One region of the Buttiauxella sp. WJP83 genome, then DNA from elsewhere that is predicted to be linked to it. Evidence: predicted binding sites of a transcription regulator. Region 1 holds the regulator's gene; the other holds the start of a gene.

Region 1 (4,187 bases):
AGATATCATGCATCAATTGGCTGCCCAGTTAGGATTTGCTCTGCATCATAATGTCATTGAGGCGCATGGTTTATGCAGCGCTTGCGCAGAAGTTGAAGCCTGCAACCATCCCGAAGCATGCGGGCATGACCACACTATTCAGTCGAAGAAAAAATCACGCTAATACGAATTTAGAAGATTAGACTGGGGAAGAATCGGTACTTCCATGTACCAGGGCAGATTTAGAGAGTTAACACATCTGAGGGATGAGATTACCAGCGGTAATCGTTACGTTTTTCCCAATCAACGACTTCTTTCTCTGCCTGTTCTTGGGCGTATCCATAGCGTTCCTGGATTTTACCGACTAGCTGATCGCGCTTCCCTTCGATGACGGTCATGTCGTCATCCGTCAGTTTGCCCCATTTTTCTTTCACTGTGCCTTTGAACTGTTTCCAGTTACCGCCGATTTCGTCTTTATTCATAATAGTCTCCTCAACGTTCGCTAAAAAACTGCTAAAAGTTAACAACGTCCGAGTGCTGCCGTTTGGCTAAAACCACTCTTATCTGCTGGACGTGATAACAATTGTAGTTAAGGATGCGGCAGTGGCGGAAAAACTAAGAATCTTTAACCATGCACGTGTTCAAACCAGGTGTTGTGACGCCAATGACGACGCCAGATCCACCCCAATGACAAACCTCGTAGTGCAAGAAACACCGCCAGCGAAAGCCATAACCCATGGTTGCCCAACCAGGGCACGGTGAACAAGGTTAATCCAAAGCCAAGAGCCGCAACGGCCATACTGTTTCGCATTTCTGCACCACGTGTTGCGCCAATAAACATGCCATCAAGCAAATAGCACCAGACGCCCACCACCGGTAAAACTATCTGCCAATGCAAATAGCGATCGGCCTGGCGCTGCAATTCAGGGATTGATGTCAGGAGCGAAACAATGTTCTCGCCAAACAGTGCATACACTATGGCAAAAGCTAACGCGACCAATCCCGCCTGGCGACAGGCTGCTCCCCACACCTCCAGCAATTGGCCTCGATTTTTCGCACCAAATGCCTGCCCCGAATGGGCTTCAACAGCGTAAGCAAACCCATCAAGCGCATAGGCGGTGAAGGTCAGCAACGTCATCAGCACCGCGTTTACCGCAACGATTTCGCTGCCTAACCGTGCGCCAAAAATCGTCACTGATGCGAAACACACCTGCAGCAACAGCGAGCGCAACATAATGTCCCGGTTAAGCGCCAGTAAACGCCGAACGTTTCCGCGCCAGGCTTTCATCAGCATCTCTACGCTGATTCCACGCAGGCCCATCACCTTTTTCACCATCAGCAACCCGATGATAAATGTCGCATATTCCGCAGTGACCGTCGCTAACGCCGCCCCCTGCACATTCATGTGCAACCCCATCACCAGCCACACATCCAGCACGATATTCAGCACGTTTCCGACGACCAGTAAGATAACCGGTGCACGCGCATACTGAACGCCTAACAGCCAACCAAGTAAGACCAGGTTAGCCAGTGAAGCCGGGGCGCTTAGCCAGCGGATCTCAAGAAAACGCTGTGCCTGCCAGAGCACATCCTGGTTACCGCCAACAATATGTAATGCCAGTGAAATGAGGGGATCGCGCAGCGCGATAATCACAACGCCTGCGCCCAGCGCCAGCAATAAAGGCTGTACCAGTGCACGAGCTAACGCCGAGGGATTATTTGCGCCAAACGCTTGAGCGGTTAAGCCCGTGGTACTCATGCGCAGGAATAGCAAAAGCATGAACAGGAAACTGGTTGCCGTAGCGCCAATAGCGACTCCGCCAAGATAGACAGGGCTGTCCAGATGACCAATGACTGCCGTATCGACCAGACCCAGCAAGGGGACGGTGATGTTGGAGAAGATCATGGGTAAGGCGAGGCGCCAGAGTACTTTGTCAGCCGTTGAGAAAAATCGCATTCCACCCTTCATACTTCAAGCCGCATCTTTGTTGGCCGCGTTCACTCACCCGAATCACTTACTCAAGTAAGCTCATCGGGACTCGTTTTCTCGCCGCCTCAATGCAACTTGAATTATTTGGGTTTTCAGTTTTAAGAAACTTTACAGCCAGTTGCCGTTGCGAATCACCCCAACCGCCAACCCTTCAATGGAGAAGTTATGTTCGCGCAGGTCAACCACAATAGGTTCAAACTCGCTATTTTCTGGAAGAAGATGAACAACGTTGCCCTGCTGTTTTAAGCGCTTAACGGTAACTTCATCATCAATACGCGCAACCACAACCTGGCCGTTACGCACATCCTGAGTTTTATGCACCGCGAGCAGATCACCGTCCATAATACCGATGTCTTTCATAGACATACCGCTGACGCGCAGCAAGAAATCGGCATTAGGTTTAAACAGCGATGGATCAACCTGGTAATGGCCTTCGATATGCTGCTGAGCCAAGAGTGGCTCACCTGCAGCAACACGCCCAACCAGCGGAATACCGGTAACTTCTTCCACCAGCAAGCGGATACCGCGCGACGCACCAGAGACAATCTCAATGACGCCTTTACGAGCCAGTGCTTTTAGGTGCTCTTCAGCGGCGTTTGGAGAACGGAACCCCAGACGTTGAGCAATCTCGGCACGAGTCGGTGGCATGCCGGTCTGGCTGATATGATCCCGAATAAGATCAAACACCTCTTGCTGCCTGGTAGTTAACGCTTTCATTCCGCCCCCTGGGTGTTTATACAGTTATGCTGTGAGTATATACAGTCAAAGGCGAATTTGGAACCACAAATTAAGCAAAAAACCAGCCACTTAACTATTCTGGAAAGATCATCGCAAATGCTGCCAAAGCAGTGTGACCCAGGTAATCACTGCGAGGATAATGGCGATTAACACAGCAGCTGATCCCATGTCCTTGGCGCGTCCTGAAAGCTCGTGATAATCCGTACCCACGCGGTCAACAAGGGATTCAATCGCACTGTTGAGGATCTCGACAATCATAACCAGCACGACAGAACCAATCAGTAGAATACGGGTGATGGGGTCGATATCTAAATAACAGGCAATGGCAATAGCGATTACGGCACAAACGCCTTCCTGACGGAACGCAGCTTCGTTGATCCAGGCTGCTTTGAGCCCTTTCCATGAATAGCCAGCGGCTTTGATGATACGGGTAAATCCGGTGACGTTACTCGCCATTTTTGGAAACCTTTTCAAATTATTTGCGTCAATACTTATCTATACCCGTCATTCTTCAAATTGCTGCCAACACGGCTACAACTTGAAGAATGACGGGTATAAAGCGCAACGCCACAGAAATCTGAGTGAGATTCTGATATTCTTGCGGCGAAATTGCATTATTAACCTGAGGCTTTACATCGTTTATGTCAGGCTGGCCAAGAATCTACTACAAATTACTTAATTTACCATTAGGCGTTCTGGTAAAAAGCAAGTCCATTCCGGCAGATCCACAAGCCGAACTGGGCTTAGATCCCACACGCCCGATAATGTACGTGCTGCCGTATAACTCTAAGGCGGACTTATTAACGCTGCGCGCACAATGTCTCGCGCATGGCTTACCCGATCCGCTTCAGCCGTTAGAGATTGATGGAGCGGTACTCCCGCGTTACGTCTTTATCCACGGCGGCCCGCGCGTATTCACGTATTACACGCCGAAAGAAGAGTCGATCAAGTTGTTCCATGATTACCTCGACTTGCACCGCAGCAATCCAAATCTGGATGTGCAGATGGTGCCGGTCTCGGTGATGTTTGGCCGCTCTCCGGGTCGCGAAAAAGGCGAAGTTAATCCGCCATTAAAGATGCTGAACGGCATCCAGAAATTTTTCGCCGTTACCTGGCTTGGTCGCGACAGTTTCGTGCGTTTTTCGCCACCCGTCTCTCTACGCCACATGGCCACCGAGCACGGTACGGATAAAAAGATCGCTCAGAAATTGGCTCGCGTTGCGCGTATGCACTTTGCTCGCCAGCGTTTAGCGACCATCGGGCCGCGTTTGCCGGTACGTCAGGATCTGTTTAATAAACTTCTGGCATCGAAAGCTATCGCTCGCGCCGTCGAAGATGAAGCACGCAGCAAGAAAATCTCCCATGAAAAAGCACAGCAAAACGCTGTGGCGCTGATGGAAGAGATTGCCGCCAACTTCTCTTATGAAGCGATTCGAGTGAGCGACCGCGTGCTCAGTCTGACGTGGAACCGCTTGTACCA
Region 2 (4,187 bases), 610 kb from region 1:
CGTTGGCAAGCTTTATGGATGGTATCGGTAATGGCCTGGGATATGGCGTGATTCTGCTGCTGGTTGGCTTCCTGCGTGAGCTTATTGGCAGTGGTAAATTGTTTGGTATCACGGTGCTTGAAACGGTGCAGAACGGTGGCTGGTATCAGCCGAACGGGCTGTTCCTTCTCGCGCCGAGTGCATTCTTTATTATCGGCCTGCTTATCTGGGCCCTGCGTACGCTCAAGCCTGCGCAGCAGGAAAAGGACTAACTGACTATGGAACATATGATTAGTCTGTTTGTGCGCGCAGTGTTTATTGAGAACATGGCGCTCGCGTTCTTCCTTGGTATGTGTACCTTCCTTGCGGTCTCCAAGAAAGTCTCTACTGCATTCGGTTTAGGTGTAGCGGTAACCGTCGTTTTAGGGATTGCGGTCCCTGCGAATAACCTGGTTTATAACCTAATTCTTCGTGATGGCGCGTTGGTAGAAGGTGTTGATCTGAGCTTCCTGAACTTCATTACCTTCATTGGCGTGATAGCCGCGTTGGTGCAGATCCTCGAAATGATCCTTGATCGTTTCTTCCCGGCTCTCTATAACGCGCTGGGTATTTTCCTGCCGCTTATCACCGTTAACTGCGCCATTTTTGGTGGCGTGTCGTTTATGGTGCAGCGTGACTATAGCTTCGGTGAATCCATTGTTTATGGAGTTGGCTCTGGTGTGGGCTGGATGCTGGCGATTGTCGCGATGGCCGGTATCCGCGAGAAGATGAAATATGCCAATGTGCCCGCAGGATTGCGCGGCTTAGGAATTACCTTTATCACCACTGGATTGATGGCGCTGGGCTTTATGTCATTCTCCGGTGTGCAGCTGTAAGGGCGAAAACGTATGGAAATTATTCTTGGCGTGGTGATGTTCACGCTCATTGTTTTGGCCCTGGCTCTGTTGATTTTGTTTGCCAAGTCAAAGCTTGTGAACTCCGGTGATGTGCTGATCGAAATTAACAACGAAGCAGACAAACAGTTTCATGCTCCGGCGGGTGACAAACTGCTTAATACACTCTCAAGCCAGGGGATTTTTATCTCTTCTGCTTGTGGTGGCGGTGGTTCTTGCGGGCAATGCCGCGTGACAATTAAAGAGGGTGGTGGAGATATTCTGCCAACCGAGCTTTCGCACATCACTAAGCGTGAAGCGAAAGAAGGCTGCCGTCTTGCCTGTCAGGTTGCTGTTAAGCAAGACATGAAAATCGAGCTTCCGGAAGAGATCTTTGGCGTTAAAAAGTGGGAGTGTGAAGTTATCTCTAACGATAACAAGGCGACTTTCATAAAAGAACTCAAACTGCGCATTCCTGATGGTGACGTGGTGCCGTTCCGTGCGGGGGGGTATATCCAGATTGAAAGCCCGCCTCACGAAGTTAATTACCAGGACTTTGATGTTCCACAGAAATATCGCGGTGACTGGGATAAGTTTAATCTTTTCCGCTTCAAATCTGTGGTGAAAGAGCCCTGTGTTCGCGCTTACTCCATGGCGAACTACCCGGATGAGAAAGGCATTATCATGCTGAACGTGCGTATTGCTACGCCGCCGCCGAATGTGCCAGATGCACCACCGGGGATAATGTCCTCCTATATCTGGTCGTTGAAAGCGGGTGATAAAGTGACGATTTCCGGGCCGTTTGGTGAATTCTTTGCCAAAGATACGGACGCTGAAATGGTGTTCATTGGCGGTGGTGCAGGTATGGCCCCAATGCGTTCACATATCTTTGACCAGCTTAAACGCCTTCATAGCACGCGTAAAATCAGTTTCTGGTATGGAGCTCGTTCACTGCGCGAGATGTTCTACGAAGAAGAGTTTGAAAAACTGGCGCAGGAAAACCCGAATTTCACGTTCAATGTGGCGCTTTCTGATCCACAGCCAGAGGATAACTGGACGGGTTACACCGGTTTCATCCACAACGTATTACTGGAAAACTATCTTCGCAGCCACCCGGCACCAGAAGACTGTGAGTTCTATATGTGTGGGCCGCCGATGATGAATGCCGCAGTGATTAAAATGCTTAAAGATCTTGGCGTAGAGGATGAAAATATCATGCTCGACGACTTTGGCGGCTGACGGGAACCATTATGCTGACACTGTTTTTAGCCACCTTCGTTATATTTCTTCTGGTGATATTTGGAATGTCACTGGGAGTTATCGTGAAGCGTAAAACGCTTCAGGGTAGCTGTGGTGGCATTGCCGCACTAGGCATGGAGAAAGTCTGCAACTGTCCTGAACCTTGTGATGCCCGTAAGAAGCGCATCGCGAAAGCTGAGCGGCAGGCAAAACTTCAGCAAAACCGCATCTTGTGATCCTCTATAACCTCCCGACAATCGGGAGGTTATCTTTTCATACAGACTTTCCTCAATTATCATTTTAACTGTATACTTATCCAGTGATGTAACTGGTGCGAATAGGTATGCGTAAAATCATTCATGTTGATATGGACTGCTTTTTTGCAGCTGTAGAGATGCGTGATAACCCTGCATTGCGGGATGTGCCGCTGGCAATCGGCGGTAGTGCACAACGCCGCGGCGTCATTAGCACTGCAAATTATCCCGCTCGGAAATATGGTGTGCACAGCGCGATGTCAACGGCTATGGCTCTCAAACTATGCCCGCACCTGACTCTTTTGCCAGGGCGCTTTGACGCATACAAAGAAGCTTCAAATCATATCCGTGAAATTTTTAGCCGCTATACCCCACTTATCGAGCCGCTGTCACTGGATGAGGCTTATCTGGATGTCACCGATAGTCTGAACTGCCTGGGCTCTGCAACGCTTATGGCAAAAGAAATTCGCCAGGCTATTTCGGATGAACTTAATCTCACTGCTTCTGCGGGTATCGCCCCGGTAAAATTCCTCGCCAAAATCGCTTCTGACCTTAATAAACCCAACGGGCAATACGTGATAACTCCAGAGGAAATTCCTGCATTTTTGCAAACCTTGCCACTTGGCAAAATTCCAGGCGTCGGCAAAGTCACTGCGGGAAAACTGGAGAGTTTGGGATTACGTACCTGTGCTGATGTGCAGAGCACCGATCTCGCCTCGTTACTTAAACGGTTTGGAAAATTCGGGCGCGTGTTGTGGGAGCGAAGCCAGGGAATAGATGAACGTGCAATTAATAACGAACGGCAACGTAAATCGGTTGGTGTTGAGAAAACGCTGGCAGAAGATATTCATGAGTGGCATGAATGCGAGGCCATCATTGAACAGCTTTACCCTGAACTTGAACGACGTTTGAAAAAGGTTAAACCGGATTTATTGATTGCCCGACAGGGTATCAAACTCAAATTTAATGATTTCCAGCAGACCACCCAGGAACATGTCTGGCCGCAGCTAAATAAAGCCGATTTAATCTCAACTGCGAGGAAAACATGGGAAGAGCGCCGGGGTGGGCGAGGGGTAAGGTTAGTGGGTTTACATGTGACTTTGCTGGACCCGCAGATGGAGCGGCAACTGGTGCTGGGGCTATAAAAAAACCCTCTCATTGAGAGGGTTTAGACAGGAACATACTGGCTTACTTAGCAGGAATAGCTTTCAGTAACTCAGTCAGCAAGATCCAGTATTGACCTACGCTTTCGATATGAACTTGTTCATCTGGGGAGTGTGGGCCCGTAATGGTTGGCCCAATGGAAACCATGTCCATGTCTGGATAAGGTTTCTTAAACAGTCCACATTCCAGACCCGCATGGATGACCATGATGTTCGGAGTCTTATTGAACAGCTTCTGGTAGGTTTCACGAACCAAATGCATAACAGGTGAGTTCGCATCTGGCTGCCAGCCAGGGTAACTGCCTTTGGCAACAGTTTGTGCACCCGCAAGCTGACCCAGCGCATGTAGCATGCCAACGACATAATCTTTGCCGCTATCAATCAATGAACGAATCAGGCAGATGATTTCTGCGCTTTCGTCAGTCATTGTGACCACACCTACGTTCAGTGAGGTTTCCACAACGCCTTTTACTGCATCGGAATTGCGGATAACACCGTTAGGAGTTGCATTCAACAGGCCCAGGAAAGTGTCGCGGCTTTTTGCCGTCAGTGCTTTCTTATCTGTGGTGACAGATTCAACCAGAACAGTGAGGTTTTTCTCGACCGCTGCCAGCTCATTTTTCAGAATCGACAAGAACTCATTAGCCAAAGATTTCAGCTGCGCTGCTTTATCTGCAGGT

Evidence for each region. The regulator LexA, encoded in region 1, represses DNA repair genes until DNA is damaged. The targets are predictions, from matches to a motif close to TNCTGTATGTACATACAGNA.
Region 2: a site for LexA is predicted at 2,393-2,412, ahead of dinB (DNA polymerase IV). Genes of this name have one in related genera too.

Annotation. Positions count from the first base shown of each region.
Region 1 is NZ_CP110080.1:4,342,303-4,346,489, forward strand. Features, by position in the region: gene zur (zinc uptake transcriptional repressor Zur) at 1-163, shown strand, start outside; gene OH773_RS20070 (CsbD family protein) at 252-461, opposite strand; gene dinF (MATE family efflux transporter DinF) at 605-1,936, opposite strand; gene lexA (transcriptional repressor LexA) at 2,078-2,686, opposite strand; gene OH773_RS20085 (diacylglycerol kinase) at 2,795-3,163, opposite strand; gene plsB (glycerol-3-phosphate 1-O-acyltransferase PlsB) at 3,349-4,187, shown strand, end outside.
Region 2 is NZ_CP110080.1:3,733,361-3,737,547, reverse strand. Features, by position in the region: gene OH773_RS17300 (NADH:ubiquinone reductase (Na(+)-transporting) subunit D) at 1-251, shown strand, start outside; gene nqrE (NADH:ubiquinone reductase (Na(+)-transporting) subunit E) at 258-854, shown strand; gene nqrF (NADH:ubiquinone reductase (Na(+)-transporting) subunit F) at 867-2,090, shown strand; gene nqrM ((Na+)-NQR maturation NqrM) at 2,102-2,326, shown strand; gene dinB (DNA polymerase IV) at 2,434-3,489, shown strand; gene pepD (cytosol nonspecific dipeptidase) at 3,533-4,187, opposite strand, start outside.